DNA from 4 places in the Alkaliphilus metalliredigens QYMF genome. Region 1 is predicted to be linked to each of the others. Evidence: riboswitches for the same ligand, from Rfam matches in the RefSeq annotation. Region 1 holds a riboswitch; each other region holds the start of a gene.
The links. Region 1 has a riboswitch for cyclic di-GMP ahead of AMET_RS07250 (methyl-accepting chemotaxis protein). Riboswitches for the same ligand answer to the same signal wherever they lie in the genome.
Positions count from the first base shown of each region.

Region 2: it holds a riboswitch for cyclic di-GMP, as region 1 does, so the genes downstream of both, AMET_RS17115 (GspE/PulE family protein) here and AMET_RS07250 (methyl-accepting chemotaxis protein) in region 1, are expected to answer to the same signal.
Region 3: it holds a riboswitch for cyclic di-GMP, as region 1 does, so the genes downstream of both, AMET_RS24445 (EAL domain-containing protein) here and AMET_RS07250 (methyl-accepting chemotaxis protein) in region 1, are expected to answer to the same signal.
Region 4: it holds a riboswitch for cyclic di-GMP, as region 1 does, so the genes downstream of both, AMET_RS24405 (putative bifunctional diguanylate cyclase/phosphodiesterase) here and AMET_RS07250 (methyl-accepting chemotaxis protein) in region 1, are expected to answer to the same signal.

Region 1 is NC_009633.1:1,524,118-1,531,594, reverse strand. Features, by position in the region: gene istA (IS21 family transposase) at 1-1,421, opposite strand, end outside; gene AMET_RS07250 (methyl-accepting chemotaxis protein) at 1,537-3,099, opposite strand; cyclic di-GMP riboswitch class I at 3,253-3,341, opposite strand; gene AMET_RS07245 (SIR2 family NAD-dependent protein deacylase) at 3,652-4,401, opposite strand; gene AMET_RS07240 (HAD family hydrolase) at 4,876-5,346, opposite strand; gene AMET_RS07235 (NifB/NifX family molybdenum-iron cluster-binding protein) at 5,355-5,711, opposite strand; gene AMET_RS07230 (ATP-binding protein) at 5,746-6,606, opposite strand; gene AMET_RS07225 (nucleotide-binding protein) at 6,584-7,456, opposite strand; gene AMET_RS07220 (NifB/NifX family molybdenum-iron cluster-binding protein) at 7,443-7,477, opposite strand, start outside.
Region 2 is NC_009633.1:3,558,947-3,566,423, forward strand. Features, by position in the region: gene AMET_RS17115 (GspE/PulE family protein) at 1-1,634, opposite strand, end outside; cyclic di-GMP riboswitch class II at 1,699-1,781, opposite strand; gene AMET_RS17120 (PAS domain S-box protein) at 2,238-4,523, opposite strand; gene AMET_RS17125 (B12-binding domain-containing radical SAM protein) at 4,687-6,003, opposite strand; gene AMET_RS17130 (B12-binding domain-containing radical SAM protein) at 6,005-7,354, opposite strand; gene AMET_RS24495 (class I SAM-dependent DNA methyltransferase) at 7,335-7,477, opposite strand, start outside.
Region 3 is NC_009633.1:3,304,891-3,312,367, reverse strand. Features, by position in the region: gene AMET_RS16025 (ATP-binding protein) at 1-882, shown strand, start outside; gene AMET_RS16020 (sigma-54-dependent transcriptional regulator) at 875-2,224, shown strand; gene lgt (prolipoprotein diacylglyceryl transferase) at 2,430-3,275, shown strand; gene AMET_RS16010 (YibE/F family protein) at 3,331-4,461, shown strand; gene AMET_RS16005 (hypothetical protein) at 4,535-4,723, shown strand; gene AMET_RS16000 (SoxR reducing system RseC family protein) at 4,759-5,187, shown strand; cyclic di-GMP riboswitch class I at 5,498-5,583, shown strand; gene AMET_RS24445 (EAL domain-containing protein) at 5,710-7,477, shown strand, end outside.
Region 4 is NC_009633.1:2,942,739-2,950,215, reverse strand. Features, by position in the region: gene AMET_RS14455 ((deoxy)nucleoside triphosphate pyrophosphohydrolase) at 1-294, shown strand, start outside; gene AMET_RS14450 (PstS family phosphate ABC transporter substrate-binding protein) at 381-1,967, shown strand; gene AMET_RS14445 (MerR family transcriptional regulator) at 2,123-2,887, shown strand; gene AMET_RS14440 (GerW family sporulation protein) at 2,987-3,364, opposite strand; gene AMET_RS14435 (DUF2953 domain-containing protein) at 3,354-4,055, opposite strand; gene AMET_RS14430 (hypothetical protein) at 4,052-4,507, opposite strand; gene AMET_RS14425 (RNA polymerase sigma factor) at 4,510-5,058, opposite strand; cyclic di-GMP riboswitch class I at 5,335-5,420, shown strand; gene AMET_RS24405 (putative bifunctional diguanylate cyclase/phosphodiesterase) at 5,505-7,477, shown strand, end outside.

The sequences.
Region 1 (7,477 bases):
TTTAAGTACTGTATGGCATCCTTCAAGAGCCCTGCGCTAAACAATTTCCTTTCAATACAGTAGCTTAATGCCCTTTGAACAATTGATTTGTCTTGGTTTTTTACTGTATTCATTATTAGGGCAAATTGATCTTTAAAGTGTCTTGGCTTCTCTATTTTTAATACATCAACAAATTCATTAGCCTTTTCAGTATGGTCTAAGCTTTTTAACACTTTGTTGTAGATTTCATGACTTGTACAGTGTTTACTCTCATTCCTATCATAGTGCTCTATTTTCACTAATTTTCCTTTATCCTGACTGATTTTATGTTCAATAATTAACTGTTCTGTATCTTGGTTCTTAATTTCCATGGTATCTTTCTTAATAATTAATTTAACCTCTTTCCCTGGAGAATAGGTTCCCGTAGGGACTTGGTATCTATTTTGCTTGTAAAAAACTGTATTGTTTTTTCTAACGAGATAGGTTAAACTATTTGTATTAGTTGTGTTTACAAATAGAGTGGGTATTGGCTTTAAGTGTTCCTTTTCCAGGGCAAACACTTCTGCCGGTACCTTCTTTGTTGTTTCATGGACTTTTTTATTACCTCTTCTTTCTAACCATTTCAGCGAATCATCATTAAATGAGTCAATATCTACAAATGTTCTATTCTTTGCAAAATTATACTTGGCATATTTCACTACGGCTTCAATTTTCCCTTTACTCTGTGGGTCATAACCCCTGCAAAGGTACACTTTAAACTTAAGGGAATTAATATAGTTTTGAAATCCTTCTGTGTATATGATATCTCCATGATTTTCTGATACCACTAGGACTCTGTCCTGGTCATAAACAACCTCCTTAGGCATTCCTCCAAAATATTCAAAGGCTTTATTATGGGCCTCAATGAATGTCTGGGTAGTAAAGGGCTTGTCTATCCAATAGATGTATTTATGTCTGGAATGGGATAAAACCATACCAAAGCAATATACTTTGATTCTTGTTTTGTCAGGTTTATCTAGCCATATTTGGCCCAGGTCAACCTGTGCTTGATATCCCATAGGAAGCTCATCCACCTCCTCAAATTGCCTTGCTGAAACTACTTTAGGGAGCTTATGTTCTTCCCTTAAGTGATTGACATATAGTCGTAAAGTTCTATCCTTAAAGTCCAGCACATGATATTTTTCCTCTAGCCAATCATATATTTGAGCACTTGATAAATCCCTATGTTCTCTAATCCATGCTAAGACTTCGTCCTTATATTTGTCCACCTTCCTTTCTCTAGATTCAGTTCTTTGTCTTAAGCTTGCAAATTCATCTGGTGTCATATCCCAATATTTATGTACTGTTTTATAGTCGATCTCCAGCCTCCTTGCTACCTGTGATTTATTCAGTCCTTTGGACTTGTATCCTTGGATTTCAGCAAACATATTCCACTCCTTCAATTTCATTCCTCCTCTGGTGTCACTAGCTAACTAATTCTACCAGAAGGGATATTATTATTGTAGTAAATTGGAAATTATTCTCCGTTTTTGTTTGCCAAAATCTCTCCCTTTTATTTTACCAGTTACATCTAGCTGCTTCTATGGCTGCATTTAATGCCAATAGGTTTGTTTGTGCTGCAATATCTTTAATCATCTGACTAGCGCTGTCTATTTTTTCTGCACTTTCATTTGTATTGACAATAATCTCATGTACTTTCTTTGCCGATTGATTCGTCGTATTGCTCTTTTTCACCAACTCTTTTAATATTTCTAGTCCGTCATCCTTTAATTTAATAACTTCATTTGCAGAAGTATTTAAATTTCTGATAAATTGCTGATCTTTTTCAATTAAGTCACCTAATTCGTTAATATGCTCTACGCCCTTTTCTGTATCCTTTGCTTGGTCGTTAGCGCCTTTAGCAATTTCCTCAATAGTTCTAGCTACTTCATCGGCTGCTGTAGCTGACTGTTGACTAGAGGCTGTTAACTCTTCAGAGGAGGCCGCTACCTGTTGAGAAGTGTCTGAGATTTGCCTGATAAACACCCTGAGGTTGTCCGTAATAGTCTGAAATGCAGTTGCTAAGGAACCAATCTCATCTTTTCTTTTCATCAATACTTCTGGCATATCTTCTGTAATATCCAAATCAGCTATTCTCTCCGAATATCTTATAGTTGAAATGATTGGTTTTACAATTGAATTTCCTATTAGATAACAAAGAGCGATACTGATGGCTAAAATAATAACAGCAGTTAAAGTAATACTTCTTTGGAGTCTTGGAATAGCACCTAATACTTCCTCTTCATTTGCAGTAATGGCCATGATCCAATCCGTACCTTCAATAGGTGCGTATCCCGAATAAAGATCATTTCCTTCAAACTGATAGCTACTGACACCAGTTTGTTCTTCAATCATTGTTTCAAATAATCCTGCCATGGACTGTAAGGTGGGAGCATGCTGCACTTCTTCAATTGGATTCCATTGATTGATTACCCTATCTCTGTCTGGATAGGCTATGACTGTACCTTCTCCATTGATCATGAAGGCATACCCCATGTCTCCAAAACCCATGTCATCAGAAATGGCATTTAAGAAGTTGGCATCTTTAATGCCCACAAGCCCCCCTATAACTTCATTGTTGGTATTATATATCGGAGCAGATAAAGCTACGACTACAGATCCATTGTCTGCTGGATTTATACTAACTGTGGGAGGCATCATGCCTCTACGACCAGCCATGGAGTCAGTAAAGTAGTCTCTCATATTTACGTCGATCCCAGTATCATCAGTCCTGAAAGAATCTGTAAAATGAAGAAATCCATCTTGACCAACAATGCCTATCCTAATATAATCTTCTCGCTGTTGGACTATTACTTCTAGAAAAGTTAATTTTTCTTCTAAAGAAGCCTCTTCACTACTTATCAAATCTCTAGTCGAAAGTCCTTCAATATATACATAGTGAGTATCAATTCTAGCGTTTATCATCCGGCTCCCTTCTTCTGCTAATAATCCCAGAGCTTTGTCTACTTCTTGTGTAACTGCATCTCCAGCTGTAGTTAAAGAAACAATGGCAAAACTTCCAGATACAAATAAAATTAATACAGAAAAATAGACAATCAATTTTGTTTTAATACTTTTCACTTAATAACCCCCCCATATTTTATTTTAAATAAAATTCCTTACTTTACTCTTATTTAACCACATAAAAAGACACCCACTTTTTATGTAAAAACCCAGGTGCCTGCATAAACAAATCCCCACAAATCATACTTGTTCTATGATTTCTAGTTTTATTTTGGCAACCTGGCAATCATAGGAATAAAGATCCCCTTAGATCCATAGCTTTGCGTCCTTATTTTTCAATAAGTTTGCCTTTATCAAGTTTATTGTGTCGCCTTCCCTTAACCACTACTCCTCCATTAGGAATTAATAGCCATTCAAACTCTTCTAAGAGTTGTCATTCAGATCTGCTTTAGTTCGACAAATTTCCACTAATTTCTCACTTCTATATTTTAACACATAATAACATAAATAGGGTAAATATTTAGAATTTATAAAAAACAATCAATTATATGGAGTACCTTTATTAGAAAATCCCATAAGTAGAAAGCCTTTAGACTCACAAATAAAGGCTTTGATTATCAAGCTATGCCGATTTGATCTGGAGATCATGATGTGTTTTCATAAAAAGTGCTACAATAATAGATAATGATTCAACGCTTCTAGTACTTCCTTTGCCTTTCCTATGATGGTTAAATCAAAGGCATAGTCAGTACTCCTCTCTTCATTATTGATAAAAACTTTCTTTCCTTTTGTTAGCATCGGAAGATGATTCACAGGATACACTTCTAAACTTGTTCCAATTACAATCAGAAGGTCACACTTCTGAATATCCCGCAAGGCAGAATCCCAGGCTTTAGGTGGTAGGGTCTCGCCAAATAGGATCACGCTAGGTCTTAGGCCTTTATCACCACAGGATCCACAAGTCTCTACCGCCAAGAAACGCTCTAAACTCGCCTCATGATTACAGTTGTTACATCGAATTTTTCTGATGTTTCCATGAAGTTCATATACATTTTGACTTCCAGCCATTACATGTAACCCTGCCACATTTTGTGTGGCAATGCTTCTGATCATTCCCTTTTTTTCTAAATCCGATAAAATATAGTGTCCTTTATGAGGTTGAATGCCAACTAAAAGTCTTAATCGCATGTCATAGAACTCATGAAATAATGAATAGTTTTCATAAAATGTATCGATGTTTGCCACGGTTCTTGGATCGATACTCCGCCACCATCCCTTTTCACTTCTAAAGTCAGGAATATTGCTTTCCGTATCCATACCAGCTCCAGTCAGGATCACTGTGTCCTTAGATTTTTTAATTAAGGAAGCCAGCTTGATGACTCCATCCTTCATCCTTTCACCATTGAATACACTACTCATTTAAATTCCTCCTAGTACTTTTTTCCTATTTATATATCTTCTATGATTTCTACATTTTCCCTTTATATATCTGAATATTATCACATTAATTTTTACCGATATTTTTTCATCTTCCATCTACCTTTTATGTTTCTTTACCCATAGTAACGATCTATTCATAATATACCCAACCCGCTATAAATATACGAAATTTATTAAATTTTATTTTTATCCATTAATTAAAAAACAATAACCTTCAATCATTTTGATAAACATACAGAATATTGGTTTTTGTGAATATACTCAGTCTAAAGAACTGGCAAACAGAAATAGGACCCTCCATGAATTCATTACTCAAATTTTAAACTCCGAATCAAAAAAGCTGAAATTTAAATTCCAGCTTTTTTGATTTGACTTTCAATATCTAAGTTCCTGGTATGTATTAAGTTACTTAGAGCTGAATTTTCAGGATATGCTCCTTCCAAATCACCAAAATCAAAATCTCAATGTTGCTTTAAGTCTATTTGGATAGATGAATAGTTCAAGTGCATTTTTAATATCACTTATGATTATGTTTGCACTATTCATTGCCTTCATGGAACATCCTTCTTCTCCTATAATACATATTCCAATTCTTGATTCCTCAAGCATCCATGCATCATTATTGCCATTTCCTATTGAAGCCGTAACCCTTGAACTCAGTTTTTGAATGAGCCCTAGCTTTGCTTCTCTTTCATCCTTTGTTTCAATCCCAATAATTGTTATTGGAAGTCCCTTCATTTCAAATTCAACACTTCCAAATGTGTCTGCAGTTATGACATATAAATCAACCAAATGTGAAAGATCCTCTATCAATTCTGGAACACCAGGGATTAGAATACCATCTTTAGCTAAGGTACCGTTATAATCTAAAACTAAATTTTTAATTTCAATTTTACCATGTCCAGGTATATCAACACTTATCATAGGATTTCTTAATCTCTACAATCATCATGATGTTGATGTTCATGACACACAGAGCCTGTCGACTTCAGTTGGCCTTGTAAATAGAGTTCCACTGCATTTTTCGCTTCTCCCTTTGCACCAACAATCACTTCAATTCCTTTTTCATTAAATATGTCAACAGCACCACCGCCCATCCCACCAGAAATGATGACGTTAACACCAAGATCATTTAAGAAATTTGGCAAAAATCCCGGTTTATGACCTGGATTTGCTACAGTTTCACTCTTAACAATCTTACTATTCTCTGCAATGTAAATATTAAAGTTCTCACAATGACCAAAATGCCCCGTTACCTTGTTTTGTTCACTTGCAACTGCAATTTTCATATTCATTTCCTCCTCGTTTATAAGTTCGTTAACTTTATTTAGAAAGCAATTCCATTGTTCTTTTATAAACCACTCTTGTTGCAAAACCTGAAGTACTATCACTGTCTATAATGCTGTTCCCCTTATTAATAGCTTCTACTGCTTCTAGGTCAAATGGCACTCTCCCAACAAAGGGCAAATTATTTTTTTTGCAAAATGCCTCTATACTTTCAGCAATTTCTATATTGGTATCAAATTTGTTTGTACAAACAGCAATTCTTGCTTGAAACTTCCTAGCCGTTTCAATAATACGTTCCATGTCCCTTATTCCAGAAATGGATGGCTCTGCAACAATTAATACCATATCAACACCACTGAGGGACGCAATCACTGGACAACCTATTCCTGGGGAGCCGTCTATGATGGCGAACTCAGCATCCTCAGCAGCAGACTTCATGCTTTTTTTAACTTCCGTAACCAACATCCCAGAGGTACCACTGCCCATTTTTAGTTGGGCCCTCGAAAAGACAACATCTTCTTTGTATAGCATTAAATCTCCTGCTTTTTCAGGCTTTAAAGATACTGCCCCTACAGGACAAAGTTCTTCACAAACACCACAACCTTCACAAACAAATGGGTCTACATGATAGCCATCATCGAAATTGATTGCATCAAAGCGACAATTCTCTCTACAAAGATCACACTGAACACATATTTGAGAATTAATTTCTGCCTTTGGCATACCAAAGTAATCAGATTCTATAGCCTTTGCGGATTGATGCATCAATAAATGTAGATTTGGTGCATCCACATCACAATCAGCGTAAGCTGTCGCACTGGATAGCTTGATGAATGCTGTGGCCATGGTGGTTTTTCCTGTTCCACCTTTGCCGCTAAGGATTAACAACTGTTTCATGTTGCACCTCCTCACTTACCTTGTGTAGCAATTGATTGAAGACGTCGAAATATTTATCGCTCTGTCTAATAGCAATTAACCCATTGGAATTAATTGTCCCCAGTTCATTGTCAAAAAGAATTTTACCTAAAACGTTGATATTCTTTTCAGTACAATAGGTTTCAGCTGGATTTTCGCTTTGAACACATTTATTCAACACCACCCCATATGGTTTATTAAAAAGCGTTACCAAGTCATGCACCATATTCAAATTATGAACCCCAAACAAAGTTGGTTCTGCTACTAAAATACAATAATCAGCATCTTTTATGCTTTCCATTACGGTGCAGGCACTCCCCGGTGGGCAGTCTATTACCGTAATGTCTTGATATTCATTAGCATATTTCAATATCTCTTTGATTATTGGAACACCTGATGTTTCCCCTACATTCATAATTCCTGAAATGACCCTGACATCTTCAGATTTTCCATTTTGAACCACTCCAATTACCTTTTCCCTTTCGGATAAAGCTTTTTCTGGACAAAACAAGCTGCAACCACCACAAGAATGACAAATTTCATCAAAAACCATCAGTTTATGATTGATGTAAGCCAATGCATTGAACTTGCAAAACGCCACACAGCTACGACATCCAGTGCAAAGCTTTTCATCTACAACTGGAATTTTCACAGAAATATCATGCCGTTTTAGCTGTTCAGGCTTAAAAAACAAGTGGCCATTAGGCTCTTCCACATCACAATCTATGTAAACAGAGTTTTTAGCTATGGCTGCCAAGTTGACCGCTACAAGTGTTTTTCCAGTGCCTCCTTTACCACTGAGCACTGCTATTTTTATTTTAGTTCCCTCCATGATTATGGAATCCTGCATGGA
Region 2 (7,477 bases), 2.0 Mb from region 1:
CCATTGATGACAAGCAATTTACAGGACTCATGAAGTGTTTGCATACCATTTTTTATGGCGTTATCCTTAATGACATCAATGTCAGCCCTATGATTGATTAAATTGCGAATTTCTCTATTCACTGCCATAACCTCATGGATGGCAGTTCTTCCTGAGTAGCCTGTATTTCCACAGGAGTTGCACCCCTTCCCTTTAAATAAATTTAGAGGTTCATTTATACCTAGTAACTTTTTATCCTTGTCAGTAGCTTCATACTGTATTTTACAATGTGGGCAAATTTTCTTTATCAATCGTTGAGCAATTATTCCTACAACAGCAGATGAAACCATGTAGGGTTCAATTCCCATATCAATTAATCTAGAAATGGAGCTTGCCGTATCATTGGTATGTAAAGTACTTAAAACCAAATGCCCTGTAATCGCAGCTCTAGTAGCAATTTGTGCAGTTTCAGCATCTCTTATTTCACCTACCAATACAATGTCAGGGTCCTGTCTCAGTATTGAGCGAAGGCCTGTTACAAATGTTAAACCTGCCTTTATATTTACCTGAACTTGATTAATGCCATCAAGTCTGTACTCCACAGGATCTTCTACAGTAATGATATTTTTATTTATTTGGTTCAGATCCTTTAATACCGTATAGAGGGTTGTGGTTTTGCCACTTCCAGTTGGCCCTGTCACTAGAATAATCCCCTCTGGGCTTTTAATAATTCTATCAAATAATTCCAGGTTTCTTTCAGTAAAACCTAGCTGTTCTTTTGTTACGATAATATTGTTTCTATCTAATATTCTGATCACTACCTTTTCTCCATATACAGTTGGTAGCACTGATATTCTCATGTCTATCGTTCTATTTTCAATAATAGTCTCTACTCTGCCATCCTGAGGAATTCTTTTTTCTGATATGTCTAATTTACCTATGATTTTTATTCTTGTGATAATTGCCGAGTGTGTAGATTTTGCAGGAGACATAATCTCCTTTAGTTCTCCATCAATCCGAACACGAATTCTTACTCTTTCCTCAAATGGCTCAATATGAACATCACTGGCTCCTAGTTTCACCGCTTGGCTAATAACTTGATTAACGAGTCTTACCATGGGTGCATTATTAACATCCTCCATTAACTGACTATCAGACTCATCTATATCTTCTAACTCATGTTGCGTTTTAAACTCTTCAACGGCTTTATCCGCATACTCCTTACCATCATAATATTTATTGACAGCATTTAATATCTCCTTTTTCGTAGCAATGACTACTTCAATGTCAATTCCCGTAATGATCTTCACGTCATCTATAGCAATCAAGTTTAAAGGGTCTGCCATGGCAACCATAAGCTTACCTCTAGTCATACTGATTGGAATCAAATTATGTTTTCTAGCAATATTTTCATTAATCATCTTAACTGCCTTAGGATTAATATGATATTTATTTAAATCAATATGTGGTATGCCCAATTGAAATTCTAAAACCTCTAGAATCTGACTTTCTTTTAAAATCCCTTCATCAACGATAAGCTCTCCTAATTTTTTTCCCTTTATTTTTTGAAGCTTCAGTATCTCATTAAGTTGATCTTTTGTTATCAAACCTCCTTCAATCAGGATGTCCCCTAAACGCATATTTTTTTGCATCATTTTATTCTCCTCAGTTCATGAAATCGATTTATATTCAAAAAAATAGAGACTAACAATCTAATTGAATATTGTTAGTCGGTTACGCCACTACATCCCTGCAGTTTAAGGCGTCCATGTATACCTGCAGTTCATTTGCTCTACATTTTTCGCTTTAATGCTTCACTTGATCAAACTATTAACAATATCCAACACTTATTACTATTACACAGTTCTACATTATACAACGAAACCCTCTTTTCTACACGAAAAAAATCGGCAAAAAGTCCTATTGACCTAGCCAAGTATTTTTCGTACATTTTTAGTAAAAGCACTGATGCTTTTTCACTGAAAGCGGCGTAAATCAAACCTTATCTTGAACTATATCCAATATATTCCTCTTAAAATCAACATATTGCCTATACTTTATCACGACATATACCGTCAAAAGTTTCCCATATTCATATTTATTTATTTGTATACTGGTTTCACTGTCTAAGGCTGGGTATTAATTAACTAAAATTTCCATTATTTATTGACGGGGAAATATTTTAGGATACCGTCTCCTGTACTACACTATTTTTCTGTGTCAAAAACCCACAAGTTCTTTAAAACTCGTGGGTTTTTTCACTTAAAAAGTCGAATAAATTTGTTAACGATTGTGGGATCAAATTGGCTGCCAGAGCATCTTATAAGCTCTTGGATTGCTTCCTGGTGAGAAATGGCTTCTTTATACACCCTGGCATTTGTCATGACATCGTATACATCCACCACAGCAATAATACGAGAGAGCAGAGGGATTTCGTCACCCTTTAAGCCCTGGGGGTATCCTGCACCATCCCATCTTTCATGATGATATAAAATATACTTAGAGATATGGATTAATTCTGGAGATGTTTCTGCAATCCGATAGCCAATTTCACTATGTCTTTTCATTTGTTCCCATTCCTGTGACGTAAGTGGCCCTGGTTTTTGCAGTATAGCATCAGAAATAGCCATTTTTCCAATATCATGAAGTATGGCCAATAAACCCAATTCATTTATTTTATCATTATCAAGATTTAGACTTTTACCTAATACAATACTCAGTTCCTTCATGCGCTGGGCGTGTTCTTCTGTTTCATGACTACGCTCATATAATGACTTTTGCAAAGAATTGATAATATGACTTCTATTACTCTTGCTTTCCAGTAATTTATTTCGATACATTTGTTCTTCTGCTTCTTTCATCACATCTATCATGGGTTCGATCTCTTTATATTTAATACCATAGCCAAGTGCAATACTGATTTGTATGGGTGTATCCATTGATTCTTCACATAGATGATAGATTCTCTTACAGATCTTTTTAATCCCTTCTTTGTCTATATGAGGTAAGAGGATTGCAAATTCATCTCCTCCCCATCTACAGACAATATCTTCCTTACGACAGGCTTTTTTAAGGATCTGTGCAGTATTGGCTAAAAGTTGATCCCCTGATAGGTGGCCGAAAACATCATTTGTTAGTTTCAACCCATTGACATCACCAATGATGATGCCCAGGGGAAGCTGTCTCTTGGTGTCAAGACGTTTCAGTTCTTCTTCAAAAAAAGCGCGATTATATAGGCCCGTTAATTTATCATAATAGCTTAAGTACTTTATTTGGTCTTCAGCTTCTTTTCTGGCTCGAATATCTGTATAAATAGCATGATCCCCAGTCACTTGACCATCAATAATGATAGGGCCTCCCCTAATACAAACATCCACTAAGGTGCCATCCTTAGTTCTTCTCACGGTATCCACTTCTATTTTTTCATTTCGGGAAGCTAGGTCATTAATCACTTGAGCTTCTTCAAAATACTCTTGGCTGGTAATTAATTCATCGATGGTTTTTCCAATGCATTCATCGGATGTATAGCCAAATATATCTATAAAGGCCTTGTTGATTTTTTGGATCTTACAATTCATATCAAGATGTACGATCCCATCTGGAGAATACTTGAAAAGAGATTCCAGTATTTTTTGTTGTGTTGTAATCTGTTTTTTTGCTTCTTTTATAAATCTGACATCAGTATAAATGGCATAGCCTCCAACAGTTCTTTTGTTGATGACAATGGGTACGCCTTTAACAAAAACATGAATTGGATTTCCAGATCTATCAAATCGCACAGTCTCTCGAAATTGACAATCTCCCTTTTTCAAAGCCTCGTAGGTAAGATGCCCCTCTATTTTTTGGAAGGGATCAACAATGTCATTAATATGCTTGCCTTTAACCGCTTCTATTTTATAGCCAAATAACTGCATAAATTCTGTATTCACATCTATAATACGTTCTTTTTCATCAAAATGAACAATGGCATCTAATGAATTATTAAAGAGACATTCATAGGATTCTTTCATGGCTTCTTTCTCTTTTAGCTCTTCATAATTTGCACGCAATTCTTCTTCATTTGCAGCTAATTGATGTAGGGTCGCTTCTAGCTCTTCGTTTAATTCCTGAAGCATTTGTTCGTTTTCTTCAAGTCTTTTTTCTTTTTCCTTTAGGGATGTCACATCAGTGATAAAACCTTCAAGATACAATTCATTACCCTCTATATCCTTTATGATCTGCATATTTAATAGGGCATTTACAATACTCCCATCTTTACATTGATATTTTACTTCGTGGTTCGTCACCTTACCTGTTCGTCTTATCTGCTCCACTATTTCTGCACGATTATATTCTTTTGCAAGAAGCTGGGTATCTATACTTTCAATGGAAGAAATGACTTCCTCTGGTGAGTCATATTTGAATATGGTGGAGAGTGCTTTATTGGCATACGTAAACTTTCCGTCAAAGGTACTATGAAAAATACCGATTAGTGCATCATCAAATAGGGTCATATAAGTATTGGTATTGGTATTGGTATTGGTATTAGTATTTACATTTAACACCCTAAGCACCTCCGAGTTTAAAAGCAATTTTATGCCTTGCATTCTCTACTTCTATTCTATAACTATTTACCATAAAATTCTATCTTTTTCTTTTTTAATAACAATTCTCTCTGATTAATGATCGAATTTATCATTATTCGTCAATTTTTTCAACAAGTTATTTTTAAATAATATTTGGTGTAATTTTTCGCTTTATTTGATATCGATAAAACAAATTCACCATTACGTAAAAAAAAGCGCGATCCATTCTCTTGAAGAACCCTTTTTGCCATAGGGTTCTTTTTACGATGGATTTGTAAGAAAAAACCTCATTGTATAGCTCCCAATAGGCTGTAGTCAGCTCTTGGGGTGTCATGTTTTGTGGAATATGAACTGCTTCACTTCCATTATAGGAATATATGTCCTCTTTATAAATTCGCCCGGCAGACTTCATTTCATCAAAATATTTAGTTCCAGGGATGGGGGTCAGGATATAAAACCTAGGTACCACAATTTTATTGTCCTCAATAAATTGGGCTGTGGCGGCAATGGACCCTAGGGTATCTCCATCTGCCCCTACTACCATTTCCGTTGAGACATCGATGCCTGCCTCTTGAATGGTCTTAATGAGATGAGGATAATGGCTTGGATTGGCCCAGGATTTATCCATATCGTTCAGGCTTTCCTGGGTGATACTCTCTAGACCAAAGCTCAAGGCAATACAACCACTATCGGCCACAGCTTTCAGTAGCTCAAGATCCTCTCCAATGGTAATGGCGCATTGGGAAATCCACTTCATCTTAAGCTTTTTAATTTCACCACAAAGGGTCATGAGGTAATCCCGGTCTGCAATAATGTTATCATCTAAAAGCAAGAACTTTTTAAAACCTAATTCTTTTATCTGAGCAATATCCCGTAGCACATCTGGTATGGCCCTTTTCAAGTACTTGTTTTTATATAAGCAATGAACAGAGCAAAAGCTACAGCTGTTGGGACAGCCTCTTCCGGCTTGCACTGGCAGAAAATCCCCAATGTTTTTCCCCATGATTAAATCAAATCGAGGCAGGGGTGTGGACAACTCATTTAATTCTTCTTTATAAAAATCCTTCAATTGGCCACTTTCATAATCCTCCAGTAGCTGACCCCAGACTCCTTCTGCATCTCCAATCACGACACTATCGCAATATTTTTTCGCTTCTTCCCCCATGAGGCTGGCCATATAGCCTCCCATGATGACGGTTTTACCCCTCTTTTTAAATTCAGTGGCAATGTCTATGGATCGAATAATGGCATGACCCATACTACCAATGGCAACCACATCTGCATCGCTTTCAAAGGGGATCTCCTCTATGGTCTCTAAAACAATTTCCACCTGCCAATCCTCTGGTGTCAGGGCTGCCAGTAGGGGGAGTCCTAATCCTACGAAGTACAGTTTATTCTTTTTAATGGGTCGTCTTTGGGAGTCATAGGGGGTGGATTGAATTAACAATAGTTTTTTCATATTATTTACCCCTTACTATCTTTCCGATATATTGTTGGGTGACCCGACTACTGCCTATGGAGAGCTTTAGGACATCCTTAAACCCATATTTTCTAATTAATTTTACAACACTTTTGGGATCCATGGTGATTTTGTAATACAGTTTGATCATTTCAAAATAATAGCGTCGTACTGACATTTTTGTTGGAGCCAGCACCAAATGGGCTAAATCCCATTTCTCATATTCCTGCTTTTGGATGATAAAATGTTTTTCATAGGATTCATAGATTTCTGTTCCTGGTAACGGGGTCAAGGGCTGTAGGTTCACAAATGTGAGATCTAACTTTTTAATCCAGCCATAGAGATCTTTAAAGTCCTCTTTAGAAAAATCCATGTCTAATATAAAGGTGCCATAGATCTCGATATCATGCCTTTTCAGAATTTTCACAGCCTCTTCATTTTCTATGATATTTGTACCCTTATTGTATTTATCTAAATCTGCTTTTTTGAAGGATTCTAATCCCACAATGACAGCCCTAAGGCCGGCTTCTTTAAATGTTTTCATCACCGATTCATTTTTGTATATAAAATCTGCCCTACCATAGACCAGGAAGCGTTTGTGAATATTCTCCTCCTGTAGTCTTTGACAAAACTCCAATATCCGTTGGCTTGAGAATAAAAAGTCGTCATCTACAATGTATATTTCCTGTTCAGGAATCCCCTTAAGCTCTTGGATGACAGAATCAATACTTCTTGTGTAATATTTTCCGTCGGTGATTTCCTTGCAAAAGCAAAAGCTACAATTGTAAGGGCATCCAAATGATGTCTTAATTAGACTACAGGGATTATGAAACATATAGTAATATTGATTTCGATATTTTGCTACTTTGTTTCTAGCGGGAAATTTGTAGGAAAATGTGGTCTCCTTTACATTTGTTTTACCTGGTTGATAGGTCCCCTGGATGTCCTTTTCCCCCGGATGATTGATGATCTGGTTAAATGTTTTAATGGGATTTGCCTCTACGATATAATCAATAAAGTCACTGACAAAATCCTGGGGTACCACCTCTGCATGGACGCCACCCACCACCACTGTTGTATCGGGTTTAATTTTTTTAATCCTTTCTCCATAACCCTTGATGACTTCCACATGGGTTATATAGCCACTCAAACCTACAATATTCGGCTGATGCTTTTGGATAAAGTACTCCAATGGCTTTTTCTCTAAAATCATATCTATAATTTCAACACTTGCCTCTTTGTCCTCGATGTTGGCAGCGATATATTCCAGCTCTAGGGGCTCACAGATCATCACATGCTGTAGCCCAATTGTTTCTTTATGTGGTTTAGGTCTAATCAATAAAATTTTCATGATTTTCTCCTTTGTCCTGTCTTTCTTCACTTTCTACTTTCAATACAAAAAAGATAATAGAAGGCATAAAAAATCCCTTCTTTATCTTCATCATGTCCAACACTTGAAAAAGTCCCTGGGCCA
Region 3 (7,477 bases), 1.8 Mb from region 1:
AATGACATTAATAGAGTCATTCAGCAAAAGATCAAATTTGTTGAAAAAGAAATTGATTATTGTACTAATGAAGATCAGGGGCTACATCTAAAGGCAACCATTTTTCCAATAGAAAACATTTCAAGGGTAATTGAAGGAGCTGTTTTGGTGGTACAGGATGTGACAATGGTGAAAAGGCTAGAAGGGCAAGTCAGGCGAGGGGAACGATTAGCTGCTGTTGGAGAGTTGGCTTCCGGGATTGCCCATGAAATTCGAAACCCACTGGGGATCATTAAAACCATTAGTCAGACCATTAATAAAGAGGTAGAAGATGAGGAAATAAAGGAAGGCTTAGAAATTATTGAGCATGAAATTGAACGGGCAAATAAAGTGGTTCAAGGACTGTTAGACTTTTCGAAACCCAATAAAGTAAAAATTGAAAAAATCAATCTGAACAGGCTATTAGACGAGCTTGTCATGATTACACGTAAATTTGCTGAGCAACAGGACGTAGCTATTGAACTTTCAAATATGAATGATGCTTATGAAATTGAGGGCGATTCTGATAAATTAAAGCAAGCTCTGATCAATATCATATTAAATGGAATTCAAGCCATGGAGCAAGGTGGAAGACTAGAAATTTCCTTGAAAAAGACAGAAAAAGAAGAGTCTGTGATCACTTTTAAAGATGAAGGAAGAGGAATTGAAAAGAGAATAGTCGATCAAATTTTTAATCCTTTCTTTACAACAAAGGAAAAGGGTACGGGCTTAGGCCTCTCCATTACCCATAGAATTATTGAAGAACATCAAGGGAGCATTGAAGTAACCAGTGAAATCAACAGGGGGACAGAAATTGGAATTAGACTGCCATTACTCAATCAGGAGGGGAATTTTAATGAATAAAATATTGATCGTAGATGATGAGAAAAATATGAGATGGGCCATGAAGAAAGCACTCAAGACCGAAGACTATCAAGTGTTTGAGGCAGCCAATGGACAGGAAGGTGTTGAAAAGTTCCAAGAGCTTCAACCTGATTTAGTACTGTTAGACCTTAAAATGCCTGTCATGGATGGTTTAGAGGCTTTGCAGAAAATGAAAGGAATAGATGAGCATATACCTGTAATTATGATTACTGCCCATGGGACAACGGAGTCCGCAGTTGAAGCAATGAAATTAGGGGCAATCGATTATATTTCAAAACCCTTTGATATAGAGGAATTAAAGATTGTGATCCATAAAGCCTTACAGGTGAAGGGGTTACAGGATAAAGTAGACTATTTAAAGGAAGAACTTCAAAGCCAAACTGGAAAAACCATCATAGGAAAAAGTGAAAAGATGGAGGCAATATTAAATATTGTTGACCGAGTGGCTCAAACAAATGCCACAATACTAATCCTAGGTGAGAGTGGAACGGGAAAAGAGGTCATTGCCAATGCAATTCATTATAACAGTGGCCGAAGAGAGGGTCCTTATATTAAAGTGAATTGTGGGGCGATTCCAGAGAATCTTATTGAAAGTGAACTCTTTGGGTATGAAAAAGGTGCTTTTACTGGAGCCACAAACCGTAAAATAGGTAAATTTGAACGAGCAAAAAACGGAACGATTTTTTTAGATGAAATAGGAGATCTCAACCTAAACATGCAGGTCAAATTACTTCGGGTGCTACAAGAGAAGGAATTTGAGCGAGTTGGGGGAAATGAAAACATACAAGCAGATGTAAGGGTCATTGCTGCCACCAACCGAGATTTATATAAAATGGTGGAAGAGGAGCGCTTTCGAGAAGATCTTTTCTATCGACTTAATGTTATTCCAATTGAGCTACCAGCCCTCAGGGAACGTCAGGAGGACATTCCTTTATTAATTGAGTACTTTATTGACAAATATAGCAGTGAAATTGGAAGAAAAAATATGACCATAGATGATGAGGCAAAGGAAAAGCTCATTTCATACCAATGGCGTGGGAATATTAGAGAGCTGGAGAATGTCATTGAACGAATGTTGATTTTATCCGCCGGAAATGTCATTAGTAAGGAAAATTTACCTCCTGAAATTTTAAGAGAAAAAATTCCAACAAAAGATTTTGCTCTTCCAGATGAAGGCCTTTCAATAGATGATCTGGAAAAGGACCTCATCAAACAAGCCCTAGAAAGAACAAACCACAATCAAACAAAGGCAGCACAATTATTAGGCATGAGCCGACACACATTACTTTATCGGATAGAAAAGTATAATCTGAAAAAGTGAACTTGATTCAGCCGGCGAGGTATCACAGAATTAGGCGAAAAGACCACTACACATAATCAAAAAGATAGCAGCTCTTTATAAAGAGCTACTATCTTTTTTGTATAAAAAGAAAGTCTACATCTCAATTCTTAAACTTGGCATCAATATTGCATATATAAGTTGTAATGAATTTTGTAATGGACATCGTAGTGAGAGGAGAATGAAAATGGTACAGTTATTTAGCATAGGAGGATTTAATATTCACCTATTTGGGATTACAATTGCAATTGGAATGATAGCGGGAATGTCAGTGATGTTAAGAGAGGGGAAACGCAAGGGACTCAATCAAGATAAGATAATGGATCTAGGTTTATACACAATTATTGCCGGGGTAATCGGGGCTCGACTCAACTATATACTAGCCTTTAATTTTTCCTATTATTTAGAGCATCCTAGGGCAATCTTTATGCTTCAAGAGGGCGGTCTTTCAATACAAGGCGCTTTAATCGGTGGAGCTCTATTTGCTTTTTGGTATATGAAAAAGCATAAGATCCCTATGTGGCAGACAGCCGATGCATTTGCACCGGCAATTATTCTAGGGCAAGCAATCGGTAGAGTCGGTTGTGACGTATTTGGAATTCCTATGTCAAGAGCATGGTTTTGGGGTGTGGAAGTAGGGGCACAATTATTACATCCAGCTCAAATCTATGAAGCAATTTTAAATTATATTTTATTCCTTGTACTCTGGAATAAACGGAAAAGCATTAAGTACGATGGACAGATTTTCATGATGTATCTAATTGGTTTTTCAATTAACCGCTTTGTGATTGAGTTCTTTAGAACAAATCCAATGGTTGCAGGGCCAATATCAATTGCACATGTCTACAGTGTTTTAATCATTATGGCAACATTGGTAGTGATGAACTGGCTAAAGAAAAAGCAACAAAAGACACAATCAACTGTGGAAAATCCTACAGTGCATGATGGAAAAATAGAATGGACTGCTAATTTCATTATTGGGGCGGCTATGATTGTTTCAGTGATGTTTTACTATTGGATTCATTCTCTTTAAGAGTTGAGAAATTTATCTGGGATAGCCTATGTAAATGTAAGGAGGCGCTTAACAAATGAAGAATATTGTACGGATTCTACTGACAATTTTGCTGTTAGTGACAATGGGTGGGGCCTTTGTATTTGCTGCAGAATTGGATGAAGAGCCAATTATTGAAAGAGCAAAAATTTTAGAGGTAGAAGAAGTAGAGGAAGGTTATAAAGAAGAAGTGGATTTTTTCGATAGTACAATTGTGAAGTTAGAAATATTATCTGGAGACTATAAGGGACAAGAGTTTGAAATTCTTCATAGTTTGTCTGGTAATTTAGCCTATGATATTGATGTCAGTCCTGGTGATCGTGTATTAATTACGATTGAAGAACTTGATGGAGAAGTAGCAGTATACATTTCCGAATATGCAAGGGATACCTATATTTATATTGTATTGGCTATCTTTGTAGTGTTATTACTTTTACTTGGAGGTTTCAAAGGGCTGAAAACAATTATCACTTTAATACTAACCATTGGACTAATTATGAAAGTATTACTTCCGGGGTTACTGGCAGGATATAGTCCAATATTATTGAGCATTGGCATATCAATAGTGGTAACAATATTTACGATTTTAGTTGTTGGAGGAAATAATAAAAAAAGCTATGCTGCTATTATAGGGGTGCTGGGAGGCGTCTTTGTGGCTGGGCTCATCGCTTATTTCGTAGGAACAAAGGTCAGATTAACAGGCTTATCCTCTCAAGAGGCCATGATGCTAATGTATATTCCACAGGGAATTGAATTTGATTATAGTGGGCTATTATTTGCTGGGATTATTATGGGAGCCTTGGGAGCAGTAATGGATGTAGGAATGACGATTGCATCTTCAATGGAAGAAATTAGATTGGCTAATCCAAATATGACAACGCAAAAACTGATTGTGGCAGGGATGAATGTAGGAAAAGATGTTATGGGAACCATGGCTAATACGTTGATATTGGCTTATACAGGTAGCATGATCCCACTACTACTATTGTTTACGGCCTATGAAGATCCCTTTACACGAATCATCAATCTAGATTTAATTGCAACAGAAGTGATTAGAGCTTTAGCTGGAAGTATCGGATTGATTCTATGCATCCCATTGACGGCCTTAGTGGCGGGATTATTAAGAGAGAAGTTTGGTGATGATAAAGTAAAAGAAGAAGCAAAATAGTGTGAGATTTCCTACACTATTTTGTTTTAAATCATGTGGACATTAAAGAGCAATGTTAATTGGAGGAGATACTGTGAAAAATGAAGTAATCAAGTGTCCTAATTGTCACGACACTACCATCGGAAAAATATCCAAGGCTACTTATTTTTGTAGCAATTGTTGTTCGGAAATTGTTTATAGAAAAGATGAAGTCTATGTATATAAGCATAATGAAGATGGAAGGATGATTGATAATTTAAAACTCAGAGGATTTGAATATTGAAATTTTAACAGTGAATTTTAAAAGGAGTGAAACATATGGAAAAAATTGGTGTAGTTAAGGAGGTAGGAGAAGGTATTGCAACCATAGAGATTCAAAGAGTAAGCGCCTGTGGAGAGAGTTGTGCTTCCTGTAAAGGAGGATGTACGCCTACCGCAACCTATGTAAAAGCTACCAATGAAGTAGGAGCTCAAGTGGGGCAGTATGTAAAGCTGAACATGGAAAACAAAAAAGTGTTAAAGGCTGCCTTTTTAGTCTATATGGTACCTTTAATTGGCATGATTTTCGGTATTGGACTGGGAATTTGGATTGGAGAGCTTCTATCCTACGAAGGCATGGAGGAATTAATTGGAATCGGAGTGGGTTTTATATTTTTAATACTAGCTTATTTTGGAATTAATCGAATTGATAAAAGGATTAGAGATAAAAATGAGATGCGCATTGAAATTACAAGTGTTATTTATTAATGAATGATTTTCGAAGTGAAAAAGATAAAGGAAAATTTCTTATGTGAGAATAAGAATTATCCTTTATCTTTATTTACAGGACATTTAAGAAATAGTGGGGGGAAGGGGTCTAACCTTGGAGAACTCTACTGGGCAAGAGATTAAGTAATTGATTGCAAATATTGTGAAAAAGAAGGAGTATTATGTAGGAAATGATTGTAGCATGTAATGATTTGTGATATTATGTTATATAAATATAGGCAAATAGTCCTGATTAAATTGAGTATACATACTTAAAAGTAGTAATGGTACTTGAAAATATATAATTGTATATTAGTAAAGGCAAAACCATTGAAAGATGGTGACGCAAAGCCACGAGTCTAAGTCGTTATACGATATGATAGTCGGGTTGCCAATTGAGTTTATATTTGATAAAAAGTCGGCAACCACAGGTTTGCCGATTTTATTTTTTGTAATGATAGAGTAGTAATGGTGACTATATAACGTAAGGCTTTTCATCAAATATGAAAAGGGGGATAACAAATGGCTACATTAGGGATGGGGATACTAGAAAAAATAAAGGGTAGTGGCAACTTAAAGGAGTTAAAGCAGGGATATCACCAATGGGTTGTGGATTTTCCAATAGCCTCTGCTGTTTGTGATGTCAAGGGCTTGATTATAGAAGCAAATGAGTCCTTCTGTCATCTATTAGAAGACATAGCGCCTAATGTGCAAGGTAAAACTATATTTGAATTCTTAAAACCAGAGGAAACCGATGTAGAATTCACATATGTAGAAGAATTACATAAAGGAGAGTCAATAACCATTAAGTCAGACTTATTCACCCAAACCAAGGGAATAAGGAATATAGAGATGACCATCTTACCGGTTCTGAGAAAACAAACATTAATTGGAATGCATATAGTCATTTTAGATCTCACAAAAGGAATGAAACTAGAAAAGAGCTTAAATCAGTTAAGGGAAAACGTCTTCTATGGACAAAAACTTTTAAGTATTGGGAGTTGGACCTATGATTTTCAAAGTGAAGAGCTTTTCGGATCTCAAGAAGTCTATGATATTTTTCAACGCACAACAGAAGAATTTGATAATAAAATAGAGAGCGTCTATACATTTATACACCCTGAAGATCAGCAGGTGGTAAGAAAATCAATGGAGAAAGCCCTAAGGGGAAATGACCATGATCAGGAATATCGGATTATGGTCCCAGGTGGAAAAGAAAAATATATCCACTCAAGGGCTGAAGTTTTATTTGATGACATGAATAGGCCCATTAAAATGATAGGCACTATACAGGACATTACAGGTCGAAAATTGATAGAAAATGATTTGAAAAGAATTGGTAAAGACTTAAATCATGCACAAAAAGTTGCTGGAGTAGGAAGCTATCGTTATGATTTAGGAAACGAGGAACTCTCTTGGTCAGAGGAGGTTTATCGGATATTTGGCGTTGACCCCCAAAAATTTACGAAGCGGTTCGAAAATATTATAACCTTGATTCATCCTGAAGACCAAGACACGGTTCAAAATTCAACAGCAGGATGCTTAAAGGGGAAGGCCTATGAAATTGAATATCGCATTATTGGTCTGGACGGATCAGAAAAATGTGTCATTAGTAAGGGGGAGCCTATATTTGATGATGACCAGGTCGTAATTGGGATATTAGGAACGATACAAGATATCACAGAGAATAAGTTATTGAAGACTCAATTGGAAAAAAGTTATAAGAATCTTGCAGAGGCCCAACGGTTGGCAAAAATGGGAAGTTGGGAAATGGATGTAATTAGGAATAAGAACACTTGGTCGGAAGAGTACTACCACATTTATGGGATTACAAATAAGGAGTATGATGGAAGCTATGAAGCATTTTTAAATTTTGTGCATCCAGAGGATCGGGAATTAATCGAAGATATCTTGGCGCATCCACCTCAGGTACAACCATTTGATATGGAATTTCGCATTATTAGACCTGATGGTTCTGTAAGACATATCTATCAGGTAGTAGAAATGACATTTGATCTAGAAGGTCATCTCACATATAGAAGAGGAATCATCCAAGATATTACTGAAAGGAAAGCACTTGTAAAGAAAATGCAAGGGATACAAGAAAATATAAATCATATTCAAAAACGATTTCAAGTGTTAATACGGGACTCCAGTGATGTTTTTGAAATCGTCAGCCCCGATGGAACCATTGAATACATTAGTCCAGCTGTAGAAAAAATCCTTGGCTATCAACCTAAAGAGATGGAAGGCCGAAATCTAATGGAATTTGCTTGGGAAATAGAAAAAC
Region 4 (7,477 bases), 1.4 Mb from region 1:
GAGTTACCAGGAGGAAAGATGGAAAAGGGAGAGACACCTCAAGGTTGTTTAAAAAGAGAAATTCAAGAGGAATTAAATATAGAGATTGAGGTAGGTGATTTTTTTGGTGAAAGTACTTATCGCTATGCCACTGGAGAAATAAAATTATTAGCATATTTCTCTAAAAAGGTGACTGGTGAAATTCAGTTATCTGTACACGATCAAGTAAAGTGGGTAAGTATGAAAGAACTTGATCAATTTGATTTTTCACCAGCGGATATACCGTTGATAAAGAGGCTTATGGAGGAGATGTAGCTTTAACCAAAGGTACAATGGAGTAGCGTTCGTAAGTTCGGATAAGAATACCCGATACAAATATTGACTCTAAAGGGGGATACCAGTTGACACCAACTAAAAATTACATTAAATCATGCCTAGCGTTACCAATGTTATTAATTCCGCTGATACTGACCTTAGCACTAACCCTAAGCTTGCAGCTGGCTTCAGGACAACTTTTACCCGATAGCATGGGAAGAGAGACTCGTAGATTGATTTATTTGCTCATGGCCTTTACGATACCACTTTTAATTGGTGGGGGCATTGGATTTATGTTTAAGAAGAGTATAAAAAATAAGATAACCTCAATGAAGGGCATCTATATTGCATCCATGGTACCTATTCTTTATACTTTGATTTTTGCTACCCTTGCAATTGTCATGGGGCCTCATGATTATAATTCTACTTGGTGGGGAATTTACTTTTTTAAAAATCCTGCCTTTTCTATTTTTCATTTAATACTCTTTTTTGGTAATTTTCAGTACTTGGCAATTGTAGCAGAGCTCATGGGGTACACAGGTTTTGCCCTGGGGATCCATTTGCATGAGTTTTTATCAAAGGCAGAATTACATCATGAGAGTTTATTTAAAACAAGGAAGGCATACGTTCTTGCACTGATTATTCCTTTGTTTTTTTCCGGACTGATTTCTAGGGAGAAGATTAGTAATGGGATCATTGAACTTCGTTACGGAGAATCCACAATAAGTAAGGATTTAAATGAATATGACCTTTATCAAATTGCGCCATTTAAAGAGGGGAATGGACTTGCAAGGCTAGACAAACCTGCTTCTTTGCAATTTAATGACTTTGATACGATGCCTCGGCTTGATGGGGCCACCGCAGCCTATCCTGTTTATGCAGCCTTTGTACAAGAAGTGTATCAAGGCCTAGGAGAACATTATGAAAAACATAAAAATAGTCATGAAAAGGACGTTTATACTGCCTTTGTATCCAGTGAAGAGGAACCATTTGACATCATCAAATGTACAAAAACAGGCACTGCATACGAACGGTTAATCAATGGGGAAACCGACATCATATTTGTGGCAGAACCTTCTCAGGGACATATTGAGTTAGCTAAAGTAAAGGGAGAAGAATTCAACTTAGTCCCCATTGGATACGAGGCATTTGTCTTCTTTACAAATGCTCGAAATCCTGTTGATAATCTAACGATAAAAGAGATACAGGAGATATATGCTGGCAAAATAACAAATTGGCGGGAAGTTGGCGGAGAAAATAGGAGCATATTGCCTTACCAAAGACCTGAAAACTCTGGTAGTCAAACCGTAATGGAAAATCAGGTCATGCAGGAGATCCAAATGCTCCCCCCTACTGAAACAACTTATGCAGGTGGGATGGGCGACATAATTACTCAAGTTGCAGGCTACAAAAATGCCAGGAATTGCATCGGATATTCCTTTATGTACTACTCATCAGAGATGATTAACAATAATCAAATTAAGCATATCTCGGTCAATGGTATTGGACCGTCTTCAGAAAATATACGGAATAAGACCTATCCCTTTACAGTTCCTGTTTATGCAGTGACATTAAAATCTAATGAAGATGAAAATGTAAAGCGGTTTGTTGAATGGGTGTTATCGGATGAGGGACAAAGCTTGGTTGAACAAACCGGATATGTAGGTAAATAAAAAACTGCCGAGCAAGGTGCGAAATGCACCTTATCCGGCAGTATTTTTTATTTAAATTAGCTTCATATAAAAAATCGATATAGAGAAATCTTAAAATACCCGTTGACATTGACGTAGCGTAAAGGTGTATCATAAGATTAACAGGAGGTGAGAGGATGGAGTACACGGTGCAAAGGCTGGCCCAAATGGCAGGTGTGAGTACGAGAACATTGAGATACTACGATGAAATTGGGATTTTAAAGCCTGCAAGAGTTAATTCATCCGGATATCGTATTTATGGGGAAAAAGAAGTAGATAGGCTACAGCAAATACGCTTTTACAGGGAGCTGGGTGTGAATTTGGAAAAGATTAAACAAATAATCACTGCACCTAACTTTGATGAATTAAAGGCATTGGGTCAGCATCAGGAGAAGCTTCTTGAAAAAAGAGCTGAACTAGACAGGTTAATTGCAAATGTAGATAAAACAATTGCAGCAAAGGAGAGGGGAATAATAATGAGTGACCATGAAAAATTTGAAGGCTTTAAGAAAAAGTTAACCGAGGAAAATGAAAAGAAATATGGTAAGGAGATCCGTGAGAAGTATGGTGATAAGAGCATTGATCAATCCAATAAGAAACTGAAAAACATGACACAAGGAGAATATGATGAAATTACCACCCTTGCAGATGCGGTGATTGAAACATTTCACACAGCACTTCAAACCGGGGACCCTGCAGGTGAATTAGCCCAAAGAGCAGCAGACTTACATCGCCAATGGATAAGCTTTTACTGGGACAGCTATACAAAAGAAGCCCATGCTGGAGTTGCCCAGATGTATGTGGATGACGAAAGGTTTAGAGCATATTATGATAAAAAACAACCTGGAACAGCAGCATTTATGAGAGACGCAATTCATATTTACGCAGGAGTGAAAAACTGAAGGGTGCTAAAAAGAAAAAATACCTAGAGTATGATATCTAGGTATTTTTTGTGAGTAGTTATTTCAAGGTATTATATAAAGCACTAAACTGGTGTAATCTTACTCTTCTTTGGGAGCCTCTTGTGTTGTTTCCTTATTTAAATTTACCTTAGCAACGATGTCTGGTACCATTTCTAAAAGCTTTTCCATACCAGCTCTTTGACTGATTGGGAGGACTTGAACTTCTTCATTTTTGATGACGATTATGGCTGTTGGTGTAGCCTTGGCACCAACGCCACCACCACCTCCAACTCCTTTATTTCCTTTTTCATCGGTTCCATCCCCTGATCCTGTACCGAGACCAAATGAGATATCTACCATGGGTATGAGGGTAACACTTCCTACGGTAATAGGCTCTCCTACAACGGTTTTAGATGTAAAGAATTTTTCAAGCTTTTCGAATAATTGACCTGCATTTTCTGAAAAGTTAGTTGACATGTTTTTTTTCCTCCTTCTCTTTAATAAATAATATTTTTAGAATCTTTCTAATGGGCTTAGATAAAGTAAGTTGCAACACAATCCATAGAAACAAAATAACAATGATTCTACCATGGACTTCTAACTCTCCTTCAAGCTTTGTTTCCCCAAAAGAGGGGGTTATCTCTAGGGGAGAGTCATTAAATAAGGGCTGTAGGGAACTTGTAATGGCCAGTATGATACCGGTATAGTAAGGATCATCAAATCCATAGACTCCCTCAAGTCTGAACTTTTTGGGTTTCAAATGATGTAGCACCCTTTTGATAGCCAAGAAAATAACATCTAATAACTCTCTGGTAACATGTTCCCATGCTAATGGGAACTTATTCTTATATTTTACTTTTTTCTTTGTTGTCTTTTTCTTCTTCGGTTTTTTTGATTCTTGTTTTTTCTTGTATGTCTTCCTTTCTTCTCCACTGGTGTGGATGGAAATAGGAAGACCAAGAAGTTTAATTCTTATCGCTTTAGGACTGTTGTTGATGATGGTGAAATCCACCTTTACTAAGTGCCAAAACCAGCCGATATGACCTTTAAACGTGACAACTAGGTCCTTTGAAGCCATTAAATGATAATCCACTGGGATAATTAGGATTAATAGTAGTATTGCCAATAAAAATAGGAGTAGATAACGAAGTATCGCTAATAAAATCATAGGCCATTCCTTAGCAAGGAACTCTTGGACCTTATCTTAAAGGATCCTGTAATGAAGTTTTCCAGCAAAGAAGATGCCTTTTTTATCGTGGACTTAGACGTCTTAGAAGCTACCTTAGCTCCTGGAATAAACCTTAGAAAGAGGGTAGCACTACTGAGTATGTTACTTTGAATGTCAACAAAATCCTTTATACCGAAGGGATGAGTATCTTCGGAAGATGGTTGGCGATTTTTAAAATCATGTAATACACGGGCTTTCACATCAAGTGCCTCGGGAGGTAAGTCAACGGAAGACATCTCCTCAAGTTCCCAAAGAAGGAGTTTCAGTTCCATTAAATCCCTTCGGCAGCCATGACATACCTTCAGATGCTCCTCTAGTATAATGGACTCCAATGGTTCAATTGTATTTTCTAGAGACTCTTGAAGTAAGCTTTTATCAAATGAACAGTTCAATTCTACACCTCCCAAACCCCTTCTTTTTTTAACTGATCTTTTAAGTGTTTTCTTCCTCGAAATAAATGGGTCTTGACAGTTCCTATGGGTATGGACAAACATTGGCTAATCTCCTGATAGCTCATGGCTTCTACATGCCTAAGAAGAATCACCGACTTTATTTCATGGGGCAATTGACTGATACTGGTCTTCAGTAGTTTTTCAGTGCTTTTATAGGATAATGCTAATTCAACGTTGTCAGCAGATGGAATGCTTAATGTGGGATCTAAAGGCAATGGGGTTGGTTTTTTAGCCCTAGCGAAATTATGACAGGTATTAATTGTAATCTTCTTAATCCAAGGAGATAGCGGATGGCCTTTTTCAAAGCGAGGGATGGATTGATAGATTTTTATGTATACCTCCTGTAATAAATCTAAGGAATCTTCTTTAGAGTGGGTATAATTGTAGCATAGTCGATAGATATAGCTTTGGTATTTCGTATATAATAGATCAAACCCCTCCATGTTTTGATCTTGGCAAAGCTTAATTAGCTTTTCATCAGAGACCTCCAAAGGTATCCCCCCCATTTTTGACCTTCACTTATTATATACACGAAATTGATGTAAAAGTTTCAAATATATGCAAAAAAAATAAAAAGACTAAGTAAATTTAAAATCTTCTTATTAGGAAGATTATTTTCCTCATTTTGTAAGGAAATATGAGATGGCATATATTGAAATATTATGTAAATTGTGATAGTATGATTGTAGAAATAAGAACAAAGTCCTACTTCCAATAGGACTTTGTATCTGAAAATTAGCAATATTTCTTAAAAATTCATTTTTAAAAATAAGTAAAGGCAAAACCATCGAAAGATGGTGACGCAAAGCCACGAATCTAAGTCGTTTGACGATAGGATAGTCGGGTTGCCTATTAAAGTTATATTTTGTCAAAATAGGTGCCCTTTAAGGCACTTATTTTTTTGAATAAAATCTATTGAATTGAGGGGAGGCACCCCATGCCAAAGTCAAAGCATAAAGTGAAAAACCACATTGTTAATAAGTACAAATTAGTATACCTGCCATTATTCATTGGGGTGTTGGCTATTTTAACTGTCAGTGTGACGAGCTATTATATCAGTAAAAATTTACTGTTAGATGAAATGAAACAAGGCGGAATCAATTTGGCTAATTTAACCACTAGAAAAATTAATAATGAGATTAGCTCTATGAAGATAATTAATGATTTACTAGAAGATGGGCTTAAACAAGCAAGAAATCCAGTCATTAACAATGAAATCCTAAAACAAGAATTTAACTACCAGGAAATTGTTGAAAGCTTAGCTAAAGAAGATAATATTGCCTATGCCCTTATTGTAGACAAGGAGTTAAAGGCCATAGCTGATTCAGATATTAGAGACATTGGCATCGTATATACCGATGATCTGGAATACCTAAGCACTTTAAAGGGAGAAACAATAGCAACTGAGTGGTATTCTGAAGACCTAAATGCTAACGTATTGGAAATAACAGTTCCGCTCTTTGATGATGGTGAAATCATAGGAATACTTGGAATCGGTCTGTCCATGAAAAATGTGTATGGTTCTATTTACTTTATATTTCTAAGCTTTAGCATGATAACGATGATTATGGTTTTGTTGTTTTTGTGGGCACAACATAGAAATGTAATTAAGCCAGTAGATCAATTAGATCAAAGTATTCGTCAAATTGATGTAGAAAAGAATGCAGGCTATCGGCTTCCATCACCGGAGAGAGACACCTTTTTAGGGTTGTTTTCTTCTATTAATGCCATGCTTGATGAGATCAATCACTATTTTTATCAGCTAAAAAAGCAGGAAGCATATATTGAGCATATTGCTTATCATGATGACCTAACAAATTTACCTAATAGAAGAATGCTTGTAGAAAAGCTAGAGCTGGAATTTACTCATAATCGTTCCGGGGCGATTATGCTATTAGACCTTGATAATTTCAAGGAAATCAATGACACATTAGGTCATGTATATGGAGATAAGGTGTTAAAAAAAGTGACTGAAGCCCTATTGCATATAAAAGGTGAAAATCTTGTTGTATCAAGACTTGGTGGAGACGAGTTTCTTATTCTTATAAAAGAAGAAGAGGATATTCTTAAAATTGAGAATTACGCAAGAAAAGTGATTGATTTATTTAGTAACAAGTTGTTGGTGGAGGATGATGAAGTTTATCTAACCTGCAGTATTGGAATTGCTCTATACCCGTCAAATAGCAATAGTGTAAGTCAGCTAATCATGAATGCTGACATGGCGATGTATGGTGTTAAGGGTTTTGGGAAAAACAATTATATGTTTTTTAATGAGGAAATGCTAACCAATTTAAATGAAAAGATTGAAGTGGAAAATAAATTAAGGATAGCATTAAAAGATGATGGGTTTAAATTATTATACCAACCACAAATTGATACCTATACAGGAGAAATTGTGGGATTTGAGGCTCTTTTAAGACTTAAAAAAAGCAATCTATCTCCAGCACAGTTTATTCCAGTAGCTGAAGAAACGGGAATGATTATAGAAATTGGTAGATGGGTAACGGAAGCAGTCATCAAGCAAGTAGCCCTATGGAAAAAGAAGGAATTATCCCTAAAGCCAATAGCAATTAATTTTTCAGCAAAGCAACTGAATGATTTAAGTTATATTGATTTTTTACAAGCTAAGCTCAAGGAAAATCATGTGGAGGCTAACTATCTTGAGATAGAAATTACAGAGGGTCTCTTTTTAGAAAAAATTGAGAAGACAATTGAATTTGTAAATCAAATTAAAGCACTAGGGGTGAAAATGGCCCTAGATGATTTTGGTACTGGGTACTCTTCTCTTAGTTATTTAACATTTTTACCAGTAGATAAAATAAAGTTGGATAAATCCTTAAGTGATAAATATCTGGAAACAAAAAATTTCAAGATGATAGGTGGAATCATTGCCCTTGCCCATAGTCTAAA